DNA from 4 places in the Sphingomonas melonis DAPP-PG 224 genome. Region 1 is predicted to be linked to each of the others. Evidence: predicted binding sites of a transcription regulator. Region 1 holds the regulator's gene; each other region holds the start of a gene.
The links. Region 1 encodes LexA, which represses DNA repair genes until DNA is damaged. Its sites were predicted from a motif close to GTTCCNCNCTTGTTCT; they were not measured.
Positions count from the first base shown of each region.

Region 2: SPHME3_RS0103750 (error-prone DNA polymerase) is a predicted target of LexA. The motif match lies at 2,638-2,653, and genes of this name have one in related genera.
Region 3: SPHME3_RS0108735 (ribonucleoside-diphosphate reductase subunit alpha) is a predicted target of LexA. The motif match lies at 2,282-2,297, and genes of this name have one in related genera.
Region 4: recA (recombinase RecA) is a predicted target of LexA. The motif match lies at 2,885-2,900, and genes of this name have one in related genera.

Region 1 covers NZ_KB900605.1:2,193,120-2,197,334, forward strand. The annotation lists gene SPHME3_RS0110770 (ComEC/Rec2 family competence protein) at 1-1,213, shown strand, start outside; gene lexA (transcriptional repressor LexA) at 1,473-2,165, opposite strand; gene SPHME3_RS0110780 (molybdopterin molybdotransferase MoeA) at 2,224-3,405, opposite strand; gene moaC (cyclic pyranopterin monophosphate synthase MoaC) at 3,410-3,877, opposite strand; gene trpC (indole-3-glycerol phosphate synthase TrpC) at 3,874-4,215, opposite strand, start outside.
Region 2 covers NZ_KB900605.1:760,654-764,868, reverse strand. The annotation lists tRNA gene SPHME3_RS0103765 (tRNA-Gly) at 168-242, opposite strand; gene SPHME3_RS0103760 (ImuA family protein) at 395-1,165, shown strand; gene SPHME3_RS0103755 (Y-family DNA polymerase) at 1,062-2,615, shown strand; gene SPHME3_RS0103750 (error-prone DNA polymerase) at 2,773-4,215, shown strand, end outside.
Region 3 covers NZ_KB900605.1:1,795,210-1,799,424, forward strand. The annotation lists gene SPHME3_RS0108730 (endonuclease domain-containing protein) at 1-218, opposite strand, end outside; gene SPHME3_RS0108735 (ribonucleoside-diphosphate reductase subunit alpha) at 356-2,266, opposite strand; gene SPHME3_RS0108740 (protein-L-isoaspartate(D-aspartate) O-methyltransferase) at 2,680-3,591, shown strand; gene SPHME3_RS0108745 (P-loop NTPase family protein) at 3,652-4,179, opposite strand.
Region 4 covers NZ_KB900605.1:2,494,928-2,499,142, forward strand. The annotation lists gene SPHME3_RS0112130 (electron transfer flavoprotein-ubiquinone oxidoreductase) at 1-220, shown strand, start outside; gene SPHME3_RS0112135 (tetratricopeptide repeat protein) at 279-1,814, shown strand; gene SPHME3_RS0112140 (4-(cytidine 5'-diphospho)-2-C-methyl-D-erythritol kinase) at 1,811-2,641, shown strand; gene recA (recombinase RecA) at 2,977-4,050, shown strand.

The DNA of each region.
Region 1 (4,215 bases):
CGCCATCGGCTATACGTTGCTCACCGGATCCCAGGTTCCCACGATCCGATCGTGCGTCGCCGCGCTGCTGGTGCTGGCGGCGCTGGCGATGGGGCGGGAGGCGATGACGCTGCGGCTGGTCGCGGCCGGTGCGATGGTGGTGCTGGCGGTGCGGCCGGAAGCGCTGGTGGGGCCGAGCTTCCAGCTGTCGTTCGCTGCGATCGTCGCGATCGTCGCGCTGCATGAGCATCCGCGGGTGCGCGGGTGGTTCGAGCCGCGGGAGGAAGCGCGTGCACGCCGTCTGCTACGCGGGCTCGGGTCGCTGCTGCTGACGGGCGTGGTGGTGGAGGCTGCGCTGATGCCGATCGCGGTCTATCACTTTCACAAGGCGGGTCTGTATGGGGCTGCCGCCAACATGGTCGCTATTCCGCTGACGACGTTCGTCGTCATGCCGCTGGAGGCGGGGGCGTTGGTGCTGGACACGGTCGGGCTGGGCGGGCCCGTGTGGTGGCTGACCGATGGGGCGCTGCGCGGGCTGCTGTGGCTGGCGCATGTGGTGGCGGATGCGCCGGGCGCGTCGCTGGCGGTGCCGTCGATGCCGCTGGGGGCGTTTCTGGCGATGGTCGCGGGTGGGCTGTGGCTGACGCTGTGGAGCACGCGGCTGCGCTGGGTCGGCGCGCTGCCGATCGTCGCCGGTGCCGTCTGGGCGGCGCTGACCCCGCCACCCGATCTGCTGGTGACGGGCGATGGGCGGCATATGGCGATCCGGGTGGGCGGACGGCTGGCGCTGCTGCGCGATCGCGCCGGGGACTATACGCGGGTGATGCTTGCCGAAAACGGCGGGACCGATGGCGAGCCGTGGCTGCTCGACGATCTGCCGGAGGCGCGGTGCAGCCGCGATGCGTGCGTGGCGGTCCTGCGGGACGGGGGAGGGCAGTCGTTCCGCGTCCTGGCGACCCGCAGCGGCTACCAACTGGCATGGCGGGATGTGGTCGCGGCCTGTGGGAGAGCGGACGTCGTGGTGAGCGACCGGCGGCTGCCGCGGGCGTGCCGGCCGCGCTGGCTGCGGCTAGACGCGCCCGTGCTGCGGCGCACCGGCGGCGTCATGCTGACCCTGGCGAGCGGACGTGTGCGGACGGTGATGCAGCCAGGGGATCGGCATCCGTGGCTGGTGGGAGCCAAGGTCGCCCCGCCTCGGCCGGACGATATCCCGGCGGCCGTGCCGTCGCGATGACCCCCACCGGCGCGCTGGGCCATGGCGACGGGACGCTGCCTCCTGTAGCGGGATGACATAGGGTCGATCCGTCATTGCTTCGTTAGGCTCGCCATGGCGCCCCTGTCTAGACATTTGATATCTAGACATTTTCATTCGCGCAATCAGCGGGAAGCCGGGATGCCCGGCCCTCGACGGGGGGCTAAAGCCGCCGTTTGGAAAGTCACAAAAGTCTCACGGACGACCATATGTTGCGGCGCGCCACCACGGCGGAATCCCGTCAGTCGTAGCGGCGGAGGATACCCGACAATTTGCCCTGCACGCGGACGTGCGAGGGGACATAGCGCTGCGGTTCGTAGGCGCGGTTGGCGGGATCGAGGCGGATCATCGCGCCTTCGCGACGGAAATATTTGAGCGTCGCCTCGCTGTCCTCGATCAACGCAACGACGATCTCGCCATCGCGGGCGATGTCGGTGCGGCGGATCAGCGCATAGTCGCCATCGAGAATACCAGCCTCGACCATCGAGTCGCCGGAGACTTCCAGCGCATAATGTTCCCCGGTGCCGAGCAACGCCGCGGGGACGGCGAGCATCGAACTGCCTTCGAACGCCTCGATCGGCACGCCCGCGGCGATCCGGCCGTGCAGCGGGATTTCGACGACGTCGTTCGCGGGCGAGGGCGCGGGACGCACGTTGTCCGTGGCCGGCGCGCTCGGCGGCGCCGCGGGAGCGGGCGTTTCGGGCGCCTTGCGTTCGGAGCGTTCCGGCATGCGCAGCACTTCCAGCGCGCGCGCACGGTTGGGCAGGCGGCGGATGAAGTTGCGTTCCTCGAGCGCGCTGATCAGGCGGTGGACGCCGGACTTGGACTTGAGGTCGAGCGCGTCCTTCATCTCCTCGAACGACGGCGAGATGCCCGTCTCCTCGAGCCGGTCGTTGATGAAGCATACAAGCTCGTGCTGCTTGCGCGTGAGCATAAGCGGTCCTTCCCCGTCAGAACAGACGCGGAACTTCTAGGGAACAATTCGTGGGGCGTCAAGCGATGACGAGGATTTCCACCGAGTCGCCCGCGCGCGCGGCGGGGGCATCGACCGGCCGCACGATCAGGCAATGCGAACGCGCCAGCGTCAGCAGCATCGAGCTGTCCTGAATGGTCGAGGCATAGGCGCGGCCGTCGCGCAGCTCCGCGCGCAGATAATCGGTGCGCGGGCCGTTGGCGGGCAAGTCTTCGCCCAGGATCGCCATCGTGCTGCGCAGCAGCGGGTCTGCGGCGCCGGACAGGTGCGCGATCAACGGTTTGACGAAGAGTAGGGCGGTGACGAAGGCGGATACCGGGTTGCCCGGCAGGCCCAGCACCTGCATCGCGCCGCGCCGTCCCGCCATCATCGGCTTGCCCGGTCGCAGTGCGATCCGCCAGAAATCGATGACGCCGCCCGCCGCCTCCAGCGCTGGCCGCACGAGGTCATGGTCGCCGACCGACGCGCCGCCGGTGGTGACGAGCAGATCGGCGTCGACGCGCGCGAACGCATCGCGCAGGCGATCGAGATCATCGGGCAGGATGCCGAGGTCGATCAGCTCGATCGGCAGGTCGGCGAGCATCGCGGCCAGCATCGCGCGGTTCGATTCGGGCAGCGCGCTCGGGTCGCCGCCAGCGCCCGGATCGACCAGTTCGTCGCCCGTCGCACAGATGGCGACGCGCACTCGGCGGTGGACCGCGATCGTGCCGATGCCGCCGGTCGCGGCGACGGCGATGCGCGCGGGCGTCAGCCGCTCGCCACGCGCGATCAGGCGATCCCCAGCGTGAAAGTCGAGGCCGCGGCGGCGGGTGTTGCGGCCGAGCGTTGCTGGGCCTTCGCCAGTGAGGCGGATCGTGGTGCCGGAGGCGGCGACCTCTTCCTGCACCATCACCGTGTCGGCGCCGGCGGGCAGGGCCGCGCCGGTGAAGATGCGCGCGGTCTCGCCAGGACCGACGGTGCCGGCAAAGGGGCGGCCGGCGGCGCTTTCGCCGATCAGCGTCCAGGGCCCGGGCAGATCGGCGAAGCGGATCGCATAGCCATCCATCGCCGACAAATCGGTGGCGGGCTGGGTGCGGCGGGCGGCGATGTCGTCTGCCGCCCAGCGGCCGGCGGCGGCGGCCAGAGGCACGGTTTCGGTCCCGACCGGCGGGGCGTGCGCGAACAGCCGCGCCTGGGCTTCGTCGATCGGGAGCAGCGCCATGGCGTCAGGCGCGCCAGTCGCCCGACGCGCCGCCGGCCTTTTCGAGCAGGCGGATGTCCGAGATCGTCATCGCGCGATCCATCGCCTTCGCCATGTCGTAGATGGTGAGCAAGGCGACCGACACGGCGGTCAGTGCCTCCATCTCGACGCCGGTCTTGCCGTCGGTGGCGGTCAGCGCGGTCGCGGTGATGCCGGCATCGTCCAGCGTCAGGTCGAGCGTGACGCGGGTGAGGGGCAAGGGGTGGCAGAGCGGGATGAGGTCCGCGGTTTTCTTCGCCGCCATGATCCCGGCGACGCGGGCAACGGCGAGCACGTCGCCCTTCTTCGCGGCGCCGTCGCGGATCGCAGAGAGGGCGTCGGGGGCGATGGCGATGCGGCCGGAGGCGACTGCGCGACGCTGCGTCACGGCTTTATCGCCGACATCGACCATATGCGCGGCACCGTCGACGTCGAGATGGGTGAGGTGGCTCACCCGACCAAGGCCCGCGTCGCGGCCTCGACGTCGTCGGCGCGCATTAGCGCCTCGCCGATGAGGAAGCAGCGCACGCCATGCGCCGCCATCGCGTCGAGGTCGGCGCGGGTTTCGAGGCCGCTTTCCGCAACGAAGGTGCAGCCCTTTGGCGCCTTGCCGACCAGCTCGTAGGTGCGGGCGAAGTCGACGGAGAAGTCGTGCAGATTGCGGTTGTTGACGCCGATCAGCCGCGACTTGAGGCGGAGCGCGCGGTCCAGTTCGGATTCGTCATGCACCTCGACCAGCACGTCCATGCCGCAATCGAGCGCCGAGGCCTCGATTTCCGCCATCTGATTGTC
Region 2 (4,215 bases), 1.4 Mb from region 1:
GCACATCCGCGGTCAGGGGTAAAACGCTTGGTGCCATGAAGACTTAGCGCCGGTCGATGGACCGCGTCGCCTTCCCCCATGCTACTGCGTTACCGAGCGGCAGGCCGGGGAAGCCAAAAAACGGCCCCGAAGGACCGCCGTAACCGTATGACACTGTTAGGAAAAACTGGAGCGGGCGAAGGGATTCGAACCCTCGACCCCAACCTTGGCAAGGTTGTGCTCTACCCCTGAGCTACGCCCGCTCTGGCGCCTGTGCCGGCTGCTCATTGGAGCCACCGGCTGGGTGAGGCGCGTCCACTAGCGGTGACTGCGCGGGGCCGCAAGCCCCATCTTGTGATTTTCGCACACGATTTCGACTTGGCGACTCGATATCCGGAACATTACAAGAACATATATGTCCGACTCGTCCGCCCTGATCGCCCGTCTGCGTGGCCTTGCCGCCGCTGGCGGGGCTGCGCAAGCGGCGGCGGCACCGGTCGATGCCTGGCGAACGGAAGGGCTGGCGCGCGCGCAACTTCATGAAATCTATGCGTTGGAGGGCGAGGATGGGGCGAGCGCCGCGGGGTTCGGACTGGCCTTGGCGCTCGCCGCCGGAACGGTGCCGCTGCTGTGGCTGCGCACCGAGGCGGGGGAGCGTGCGCAAGGCCGGCTGCATGCCAGCGGCCTCGCAGACCTGGGGCTGGCGGCCGATTCGGTGCTGCTGGTCGTCGTCGCCGACGAATCGGCGCTGCTACGCGCGGCGGCGGATGCGGCGCGCTGCGGGGGGCTGGGCATGGTGCTGGTCGAAAGCATCGGGCCGATGCCGGGGCTGGACCTCACCGCAACGCGACGGCTGATGCTGGCGGCGGAGGCGTCGGGCGTCACATTGCTGTCGCTGCGGATCGGCGCGGAACCGGTGGCAAGCGCCGCTGCGACGCGGTGGAGCGTTGCCGCCGTGCCCTCGACCGCGCTGGATCAGGGGCTGGGGGAGGGCGCGCCAGGCCTGCCGGCTTTCGACGTCGAATGTGTGCGCCGGCGTGGCGGCCCCGCGGGGCAGCGCTGGCGCGTGGAGTGGGATCGTGATGCCAAGAGTTTCCGTGACGCGCCGCTATCTGGCGCTGGTCTTTCCGTGGCTCCCGATCGAGCGGCTGCGCGCCACCCGGCCGCATCTGTTCGTCGGCGGTGAGGCGCCGGTCGCCTTCGTCGAGACGGTGGGCCAGGCGATCCGGCTGACCGCGACCGATCTGGCCGCGGCGCGCGCCGGGCTGGAGCCGGGGCTGACGCTGGCCGATGCCCGCGCGCGCGTGCCCGAGCTGGAGGTGTTTCCGGCCGATCCGCATGCCGACATGGACTGGCTGGAGCGGTTGGCGGATGGCTGCACGCGCTACAGCCCGACGGTGGCGCTGCTGCCCCCCGACGCGCTGGTGATCGACATTGCGGGGTGCATCCATGCCTTCGAAGGGGAGCGTCCGCTCGCCGCCGATGTCGAGGCGCGGATGGCGCGGCGTGGGATCCTGGCGCGCCATGCGTTCGGCGATACGCCCGAAATCGCCTGCGCCCTCGCCCGCTATGCCGGCGCGCCGGCGCCCGACGAGACGCGCGCGGTGAAGCGCCTGCCGGTCGCGGCGCTGGAGCTGGATGCGGACGCGACGGTGGCGCTAACCCGCGCGGGGTTGAAGACGGTGGGCGACGTGATGGCGCGCCCGCTCGTTGGCATCGCCGCGCGCTTCGGCGAGGAAGCGGCGACGGCGGTGCGGCGGCTGTCGGGCGACTATAAGGCGCCGGTCCGGCCGCGCGTGCGCGTCGCGCCGGTGGTGGTGGAACGGCGCTTTGCCGAACCGATCGCGCGGACCGACTATGCGCTGGAGGTGATCGAGGAACTGGCAGGCGAGGCGGGAAACACGCTCGGCCAGCGCCATCAGGGCGGGCGCCGGTGGGAAGCGCGGCTGTTCCGCAGCGACGGCCACATCCAGTCGCTGCGCGTCGAGACGGGGCAGCCGACGCGCGACGTCGCGCTGCTGATGCGGTTGTTTGCCGAGCGGATCGACGCGCTCGCCGACCCGCTCGATCCCGGTTACGGCTATGACCTGATCCGGCTCGACGTGACGCTCGCCGAGCGGCTCGATGCGGCGCAGCTGCGGCTGGAGGGCGGCGAGGGGGCGACCCAGGCGCCAGCGGTGGCGGAGCTGATCGATCGCCTGTCGACCCGGCTGGGGCGCGAGCGGGTGCGGCGATTCGCCCCGCGCGACAGCCATATCCCCGAGCAGGCCGAACTGATGCTGCCCGCCGCCGCACCGCCGCCTGCCGGAGACTGGCCGCAGGCGGAGGCGGGGGAGCCGCCGCTGAGGCCCATCTATCTGTTCGATCCGCCGCAGCCGATCGAGGCGGTGATGGCGGAGGTGCCCGACGGCCCGCCGCACCGCTTCCGCTGGCGCCGCCGCGTCCACGAGGTCGCGCGCGCCGAGGGGCCCGAGCGGATCGCCGGCGAATGGTGGCGACGCCACGACGGCGCCATCCCGACGCGCGATTATTACCGAATCGAGGATCGCCGGGGGCGGCGCTTCTGGATCTTCCGCCACGGCCTGCATAGCGAACAGGCGCACCCGCGCTGGTACGTCCATGGGCTGTTCGCGTGAGCGTGTTCCCGCTTCCACCGTCGCTCCGGACTTGGTCCGGGGTCCACTGTGCGACTGGGGGGATGGCTGGAGGCTCCTGCCGCTCCCTTGCGAATCAGTGGGCCACGGACCAGGGCCGGGATGACGGGGTGGAAGGGGCCGGCGGTGCCATCGCGCCATGAGCGGGTTCGTCGAGCTGGTCGCCGCGACCAATTACTCGTTCCTCGACGGTGCCAGCCATGCCGAGGACATGGTCGCGCAGGCGATAACGCTCCGCCATGCCGGCATCGGCATCGCCGACCGCAATACCGTCGCAGGCGTCGTGCGCGCCTATGACGCGCTGAAACGCGCCGAAACCGGACGGCTGGGTGCCGCCTTGCCGCCCTTCGGCTTCACGCTGGCGGTCGGCACCCGTCTGGTCTTCGCCGATGGTACGCCTGACATCGTCGCCTATCCCGCCAATCGCACCGGTTGGGGCCGGCTGACGCGAATCCTGACCACGGGCAATCTGCGGTCGGTGAAGGGCGATTGCCTGCTGGGCCTGGGCGACCTCATCGCGCTGCATCGCGATCTGTTGTTGATCGTCCTGCCCGAAAGCAGCGCCCGCGGCGGCGTTGCCCGCGACGAGGCCGAGCGCCCGCCGCCGCGCAGCGATCCCAGCCTCGCCACGACGCTGAGGGCGGTGAAGCGGCTGGCACCCGACGGCGTCTGGCTGGGGGTCAGCATGGCCCGGCGCGGCCAGGACCGCCGCCGCCTCCGCCGCCTAAAAATCCTGGCCGAGACGGTCGGCGTGCCGCTGCTGGCGACGACGGACGCGCTCTATGCGCATCGTGACGACCGGCCCTTGCACGACGTCGTCACCTGCATCCGCGAAGGCGTGACGATCGATACGGCCGGACGTCGCCTCGCCGCCAATGGCGAGCGTCATCTGAAGGACGAAGCCGAGATGCGTCGGCTGTTCCGCGACGCGCCGGAGGCGATCGACGAAAGCCTTCGCCTGCTGGCTCGCATCGGCTTCTCGCTCGATCAGTTGCGATACGAATATCCGCACGAGCCGGTGCCGGCGGGATGGGACGCGCAGGCCTGGCTGGAACATCTCGTCTGGCAGAATGCGCTCGACCGTTACGGGGATCGCGTTCCCGACCGTATCCTCACCCTGCTGTACGAAGAGTTCGATCTCATTCGGCGCCAGCATTATGCCTATTATTTTCTGACGGTGCATGACGTGGTGCGGTTCGCGCGCAGCTGCACCCCGCCGATCCTGTGTCAGGGGCGCGGGTCGGCGGCCAATTCGGTCGTCTGCTACCTGCTGGGCGTGACCTCGGTCGATCCGCTGAAATACGACCTGCTGTTTTCGCGCTTCGTGTCCGAAGAACGCGGCGAGCCCCCCGACATCGACGTGGATTTCGAGCACGAGCGGCGCGAGGAGGTGATGCAATATATCTATTGCCGCTACACCCGCGAACGCGCGGCGATCGCGGCGACCGTCATCCATTATCGCCCGCGCAGCACCGTGCGCGAAGTCGGCCGCGTGCTGGGGTTCAGCGAGGACGTGACGCAGCGGCTGACCAGCACCGTCTGGGGCAGCTTTTCGGATCGCATGCCCGAACAGCGCTTCACC
Region 3 (4,215 bases), 400 kb from region 1:
ACTTCGACGATCAGTCGTACAGCGTGCGCGCAGAAATCGGCATGATACGGGCCGAACGGAACCTGACGGCGGAACTTTGCCTTGGGCAGAGCCTCGCGCAAGGCCCGCCAGAGGCGGCGTTCGGGTTCGCCGGCTTCCTGACGGAGCGTGCGCGAGCGGGCTACGGTCGAGGCCGGCAACTGCTGCCGCTTGGTCAGGCCGTCCGCATTCCCCCTCACCCTTCCCACGGCCTGCGGCCGCGGGCCCCTTCCCTCTCCCACAAGGGGAGAGGGAGGGAGCGCCGAGGGCGCGGAAGGGCGAGGGGGTTGCGGCATGCCGTGACCTTCAAGTCAGGCGATCAGCGGACTCCCACACCTCACTGACACGCCAGGCATTCGTCATAGTCCGTCGTCTCGCCGATCTCGAACTTCGGCGCGGCGATGGTGTTGTCCGCTTCCACGCCGCCCGATCCGGCGAAGCCCGCGCGCTGCACGCTCTTCGAGCGCAGGTAATAGAGCGACTTGATGCCGAGCTCCCAGGCGCGGAAGTGGAGCATCAGGAGGTCCCACTTCTCGACGTCCGCCGGGATGAACAGGTTCAGCGACTGCGCCTGGTCGATGTACGGCGTGCGGTCGCCGGCGAGTTCGAGCAGCCAGCGCTGGTCGATTTCGAAGCTGGTCTTGTAGCAATCCTTCTCTTCCACCGACAGGAAGTCGAGGTGCTGGACCGAGCCGCCGTGTTCGAGGATCGAATTCCACACCGCGTCGCTGTTCTTGGATTTCTCTTTGAGCAGCTTTTCCAGATACGGGTTCTTGACCGAGAAGCTGCCAGACAGCGTCTTGTGCGTGTAGATGTTCGCCGGGATCGGCTCGATGCAGGCGCTGGTGCCGCCGCAGATGATGCTGATCGACGCGGTCGGCGCAATCGCCATCTTGCAGCTGAACCGCTCCATCACGCCAACGTCGGCGGCGTCGGGGCAAGGGCCCCGCTCGGCGGCGAGCGTCATCGACGCCTGGTTCACCTGCGCGCTGATGTGCTTGAAGATGCGCAAGTTCCAGCTCTTCGCCATCGCGCCTTCGAACGGCAGGCCGCGCGCCTGGAGGAAGGAGTGAAAGCCCATGACGCCGAGGCCGACCGAGCGTTCGCGCGCGGCGCTGTAGGCGGCGCGTTCCATGCCCGGTTCGTGGCGGTCGATATAATCCTGCAGCACGTTGTCGAGGAAGCGCATCACGTCTTCGATGAAGACCTTGTCGTCCTTCCACTCGTCCCACGTTTCGAGGTTGAGCGACGACAGGCAGCAGACCGCGGTGCGATCGTTGCCGAGATGGTCGCGGCCGGTCGGCAGCGTGATTTCCGAGCACAGGTTCGACGTCGAGACCTTCAGCCCCAGGTCGCGGTGATGCTTGGGCATCGCCTTGTTCACGTGATCGGCGAAGACGATGTACGGCTCACCCGTCTGCAGGCGGGTTTCGACGAGCTTCTGGAACAGCGAGCGCGCGTCGAGCGTCGCGCGGACGGTGCCGTCCTTGGGGCTGAGCAAATTCCATTCGCGGCCGTCGCGCACCGCTTCCATGAAGGCGTCGGTCAGCAGCACGCCGTGGTGCAGGTTCAGCGCCTTGCGGTTGAAGTCGCCGCTGGGTTTGCGGATTTCGAGGAATTCCTCGATCTCCGGGTGGCTGACGTCGAGGTAGCAGGCGGCCGAACCGCGGCGCAGCGACCCTTGCGAAATCGCGAGCGTCAGGCTGTCCATCACGCGGACGAAGGGGATGATGCCGCTGGTCTTGCCGTTGAGGCCGACGGGTTCGCCGATGCCGCGCACGCTGCCCCAATAGGTGCCGATGCCGCCGCCGCGCGAGGCGAGCCAGACGTTCTCGTTCCAGGTGTCGACGATGCCGTTCAGGCTGTCGGGCACCGAATTGAGGTAGCAGCTGATTGGCAGGCCGCGCCCCGTGCCGCCGTTCGACAGCACCGGCGTTGCGGGCATGAACCACAAGCGGCTGATGTAATCGTACAGGCGCTGCGCATGCGCGGCATCGTCGGCATAGGCCGAGGCGACGCGGACGAAGAGGTCCTGATAGCTTTCGCCCGGCAACAGGTAGCGATCGTTTAGCGTTTCCTTGCCGAAATCGGTCAGCAGCGCATCGCGGCTATGATCGACCTCGACGGGATAGGGGCGGGCGTGGATCGCCTTGCTGCCGCCATTCGCCTCTGCGGCGGGCGCCTCGGCGGCGACGGTGGCGTCGATCGTATCGGTCATGGCCTCACCCTGCGTGTCCCTGAAATCCATCGATTACCGTCCCTTGTTCCATACATGTTCGACTCGGGGCGACATGCACAGCATATCACCCGGGCGCCCCGATGGTGAGAACAAAAAGGGGTCGCGGTTCACGGCCGCGTTGTGCCCCATGGCGAATCCGGCACGGGATGCCGCCATCGATCTCTACCAGCGATTGGGTTCACCCCCGAACGCAACCCCCACAAATTGTGGCAAAGCGTCGCCGCGGGCAAGAGGCTTAATGACGCGGCAGCCGTGTGGTTCCGGTGCGGACGGGGCGCGGCGGGTCGGTCGAGGGGCCGCGACGCGTGGACTTCCGCGGCTTCCGGAAAGTGCAAGCGGCGAGTGGCGCGATGAAAATTTTTTTAGCGACCGAAGAGGCCAATTCGGACGCGATTCAACCCATGTCGTCCCGTCCGCCAAACATGAACGAAAGTTTCGTTGCGGCGGCCCGGGATACCGTCGAAGCCGCGGCGATGCGCCGTCGTTCGTCCCTCGCCCTCGTCCTCTCCGCCCTGACGCTCGCCGGCTGTGCGCCGCGACCGGTGGCGGGGGTCGATATGCTGACCATGCTGGCCAAGGCGCGGGCGCACCAGACCCCGGCGCAGCAGCGCGCGGCGATGGTCGCCGACATCCGTGCCGATATTCGCAGCAACGATCCGGCGGCGGACACGCCGGCCCTGGCGCGCGCGCTGGCGGCGATCGGCACGATCCCGCGCGAGGACTTCGTCGACGCCAGGGGACGCGCGGCGGCCTATGTCGACCTGCCGCAGGACATCGGCCACGGCCAGACGATTTCCGATCCCTATGTCGTCGCGGTGATGACCGCGGCGCTGGACCTGCCCGCGGATCGTAGCGCCCATGTGCTCGATATCGGCACGGGATCGGGCTATCAGGCGGCGGTGCTCGCGACGGTCGCGGCGCGCGTCGCCTCGGTCGAGATCGTCGCGCCGCTCGCCCGCACGGCGGCCGCGCGGCTGCGCCGGATGGGCTATGCGACCGTCACCGTGCGGGCGGGCGACGGCTTCCTCGGCTGGCCGGAGCGGGCGCCCTTCGACGGGATCGTCGTCGCCGCCAGCGCCACCGCGGTGCCGCAACCGCTGGTCGACCAGCTGAAGGTCGGCGGCCGCATCGTCATGCCCATCGGCCCGTCCGACACGAGCACCCAATTGCTGCGCATGACCAAGCGCGCCGACGGTACGCTGGATCGATGCACGCTCGGCCCGGCGCTGTTCGTCCCCTTCACCGGCGGCCGCGTTCCCCCGTTCGCGCCGCGCGCACTGACCGACCGGTCGATCCCTCTTTGCTTCCGCGCGCCGATTGTGGGGGTGGTTTGAGGGGGCGGGGCGTCGTCTGTTTGCGCTGACCCCGCTGTCCGTCAAATGACAGTTGCGACCTTATCGCCGCAAGCCGTTGGCGCGGTAGAAGGCGGTTAGCATCGCGGTGGACGCGATCTGTATCTTGGGCAGGGCGATGCCGTCCAACAGGGTGCGGTAGCGGGTCCGGTTGGCTCGGGTGGCGATGGCGATGTGCCGGATCATATCCCATTTCACGCTATCGCGACCGCCTTCCAGCCCGCCGCGGCGGTCGCGCTCGAACCAGCAACGTCGGATGTATCGATACAGGCTGGTCGTCGTCGGAACGTCGAGCAGGATGAGGCCGGTCGTCCGCTGCAGGCGTTGCGGGAGCAGCCGCGAGTAATTGCCGTCCACCACCCAGCGGTCGCCGGCGATCGCGGCATCATGGAGCGCCGCGAACTCGGCTGGCGGTCGTGGCACCCAGTCGGTGTGCGGGAGATGGTGGAGCTGATCGAGGTGGACCACCTGCAAGCCCCGGGCCTTCGCGATCGCCTGCGCCAGCGTCGACTTGCCGCTGTTCGACGGCCCCATGATGCAGATGCGTGTGCCCAGCTCGGTCAGCGTCATGGCGCGGCATAGCTCCTCGCGGGATGTACTATGCCT
Region 4 (4,215 bases), 300 kb from region 1:
CCCCGTCGAATATGATCTGCCGCTCTACGATGAGCCCGCGCAACGCTATTGCCCGGCCGGCGTTTACGAGATCGTCGGGCAGGAGACGGGCGATCCTAAGTTCGTCATCAACGCTCAGAATTGCGTCCACTGCAAGACGTGCGACATCAAGGACCCCACGCAGAACATCAACTGGGTGGTGCCGGAGGGCGGTGGAGGCCCCAATTATCCCAATATGTAAGCGTCTATTCCTAGCATCGGTTCTGAGCATCGCGGTCGCCGCGCCGGCTCAGGCCGATGTGGCACGCCGCGCCGATCCGGTCGCGGACTATATGCAGGCCCGCGTCGCCGATGCGGACGGCGACGTGACGACGGCGATTGCCGGCTACGCCCGCGCGCTCGCCGCCCGGCCTGCCGACGCAACGGTCGCGCTGAGGGCGTATCGCGAAGCGCTGGCCGCCGGCGACATCCCGCTCGCCACCCGCGCCGCCGCGGTGCTGCGCGACCAGCCCGGCGCGCCTGCCGACCTCGCGCTGCTCCCCCTCGCGCTCGCCGCCGCCCGCAACGATGCGGCAGGTGCCGAGGCCGCGACGCAGTCGCTCGCCCGCACGCCGCTGTCGGTGATGGTTCCGGCGCTTCGGGCGTGGATCGCCTACAGCCGCGGCGGGAATCCGAGCGCCCCGATCATCGCCGCCAATGTCGGCAGCACCCCCGTCGCCCAGCGCCTCGCGGCCGAGACCGCGGCCTTGCTTCAGATCGCGATGGGCGACGTGCAGGGCGGCCTGCGCGGGGTGCAGGCGCTCCGTGAAACCGGCTCGCCCGTCGATCTGCGCCTGTCCGCCGCGCAATTGCTGTTCGGCACCGGCCATCCCGACGAAGCGCGCGCGCTGCTCGCCGGTGACGACCCCGCGCTCGCCGCGCTCCGCCAGGGTTCCCCCGCCAAACCGACGCTCGCCTATGGCGTCTCGCGCCTGCTCGCTCGCGTCGCCGGCGACCTCGTCGATCAGGACGTCGCGCCGCTGTCGATCGCGCTCACCCGCACCGCGCTCGTCGCCTCGCCCGCCAACGATCGTGCCCGCCTTCTGCTCGCCCAGGCGCTCGCGGGGGAGGATGCGACCGATCAGGCGCTCGCGACGCTCGACGCGGTGCCCGCGTCCAGCCCCTTCGCCTCCACCGCCATCGCCGCGCGCATATCGATCCTCGCCCGCGCCGATCGCACCGCCGACGCGCTCGCACTCGCCCGCCGCGACGCCGAGCGCGCCGACGCCGGTCCCGCCGCCTGGCAGCTCTACGCCGACCAGCTCACCACCGCCGGCAACAACGCCGAAGCCGCCCGCTGGTATCGCCGCATCGCCGAGGCGCAGCCCGCCGCGTGGAACGCCTGGCTGCAATATGGCGGCGCGCTGGAGCAGGCGGGTGACTGGCCCGCCGCCCGCGCCGCGCTGAAAAAGGCGGTGGCGCTCGCCCCCGCCGAGCCGCTGGCGCTCAACTACCTCGGCTATGCGCAGGCCGAACGCCGCGTCGACGTTCCCGCCTCGATCGCGATGCTCCAGCGCGCGCACGCCGCCAAGCCCGACGATGCCTCGATCGCCGATTCGCTCGGCTGGGCGCTGTTCGTCAACGGCGACACCGCGCGCGCGCTGCCGCTGATCGAGCGCGCCGCCGAGGCGGAGCCGACGAATGCCGAAATCGCCGAACATCTCGGCGACGTCTATTGGGCGCTGGGCCGCCGTTACGAAGCCCGCTACGCGTGGCGCGCCGCGGCGTTGACCGCTCCGGCCCAGGACGCCGCGGCGCTCGCCACCCGGATTGCACAAGGCCCGCCCGCCCGATGATCGTCGAAGCCGCCCCTGCCAAGATCAACCTCGCGCTCCACGTCCGCCATCGCCGGCCGGACGGCTATCACGAGCTTGAAACGCTGTTCGCCTTCGCGGCCGATGGCGACACGGTGACCGTCGTCCCTGCCGACACCGATAGCTTTGCGATCACCGGCCCGTTCGCCGCGGCGCTCGAGACGGCATCCGGCCCGAACCTCGTGCAAAAAGCCGCCGGCGCCTTCCGCGAGACGTTCGGCATCGCCGGGCATCACGCGATCACGCTCGACAAGCATCTCCCCATCGCCTCAGGGATAGGCGGCGGATCGGCCGACGCCGCCGCGACGCTGCGCGCGCTCGCCCGCCTCCACGCGATCGCGCCGCAGGACCCGCGCCTGTTCGTCCTTGCCGAAACGCTCGGCGCCGACGTGCCCGCCTGCCTCGATGGCCGCACCACTTTGGGCACGGGCAAGGGCGAGGCGTTGATCCCCATCGCCGGCCTCGCCGGCACGCCGTTGCTCCTGGTCAACCCCGGCGTCGCGGTCAGCACCGCCGCGGTCTTCGCGCGCTGGGACGGCACTGACCGCGGCGGCATCGCCGGGGAGGGCGACCTTCTCACCCGCGCCGCCGCCGGCCGCAACGACCTGCAACCCGCCGCACTCGCACTCGCCCCCGTCATCGCCGACGTCCTGTCGCTCCTCGAAGGGGCAAATAGCGTCCACTTGGCGCGCATGTCCGGCAGCGGCGCCACCTGCTTCGCCTTGTTCGCGGACGAAGCGGCAAGAGACACAACCCGCGACGCGGCGGTAGCCAAAGGCTGGTGGACCCTAGCCACATCTCTTACCTAAAAGGTTATCCTTCCCGCTCGCCAACCGTCATCCCAGCGCAGGCTGGGATTTTATAGTTACAGCGCGCCACCAGCGCCGAGAAATACGCAAGCCTCCGCTAGGGTGACGCAAAAGGCTGCGAAAAGCCGCCGCTGCCACAAGCGCAACCCCTCCGCGTCCTCCGCGCCTCCGCGCGCAAAACCTCTTCGCGCCTTCGCGTCTTCGCGCGAACCATATCCACCAACTCCATGGCCCAAAACCAAAGTTCCTCTCTTGTTCTCATGGAACAAACATCGTACATACAGAACAGACGCGTTGCTCATGCCGCGCGCTTGCTCTAGCGAGGAACCCTCCCGATGGCCGCCAATCTGAAAGTGATCGACACCGGCATGGCAACCGCAAACGCAGACCGTCAAAAGGCGCTCGACGCCGCCCTCGCGCAGATCGACCGCGCCTTCGGCAAGGGCAGCGCGATGAAGCTCGGTCAGAAGGAAACGATGCAGGTCGAGGCGATCTCGACCGGCTCGCTCGGCCTCGACATCGCCTTGGGCGTCGGCGGCCTGCCGCGCGGCCGCGTGATCGAAGTCTATGGCCCTGAATCGTCGGGCAAGACGACGCTTGCGCTGCATGTCATCGCCGAAGCGCAGAAGAACGGCGGCACCGCCGCCTTCGTCGACGCCGAACATGCGCTCGATCCCGTCTATGCCAAGAAGCTGGGCGTCAACATCGACGAACTGATCGTGTCGCAGCCCGACACCGGCGAACAGGCGCTCGAAATCACCGACACGCTCGTCCGCTCGAACGCGATCGACGTGCTGGTGGTCGATTCGGTCGCCGCGCTGGTGCCGCGCGCCGAAATCGAGGGCGAGATGGGCGACAGCCACGTCGGCCTGCAGGCCCGCCTGATGTCGCAGTCGCTGCGCAAGCTCACCGGCTCGATCAGCCGCTCGCGCTGCATGGTGATCTTCATCAACCAGCTGCGCATGAAGATCGGCGTGATGTACGGCAATCCGGAAACGACGACGGGCGGCAACGCGCTGAAGTTCTACGCCTCCGTCCGCCTCGACATCCGCCGCACGGGCGCGATCAAGGACCGCGAGGAAGTCACCGGCAACACCACGCGCGTGAAGGTGGTGAAGAACAAGGTCGCGCCGCCGTTCAAGCAGGTCGAATTCGACATCATGTACGGCGAGGGCATTTCGAAGATCGGCGAGATCCTCGACCTCGGCGTGAAGGCGGGCCTCGTCGAAAAGTCGGGCAGCTGGTTCTCCTACGATTCGGTGCGGATCGGGCAGGGGCGTGAGAACGCCAAGAACTACCTGCGCGAAAACCCCGAAATGGCCGACCGCCTCGAAAAGGCGATCCGCCAGCGCACCGAAAAGGTCGCCGAGGAAATGATGGCCGGCCCGGAAGCCGACGACGATCTGTGATCGCCGCGCCATCCCATCGGATGCTACGAGGGGGCTCGCCGGCAACGGCGGGCCCCTTTCGCATGGAGGCGCTCCGGACGCCGACGTATCCTCCACTTCGTCCACTTCCACGCTCGTTTTGGCGGAAATGGGTTGGGGGCGTAATCAGTATCGCTCCTCACGCCT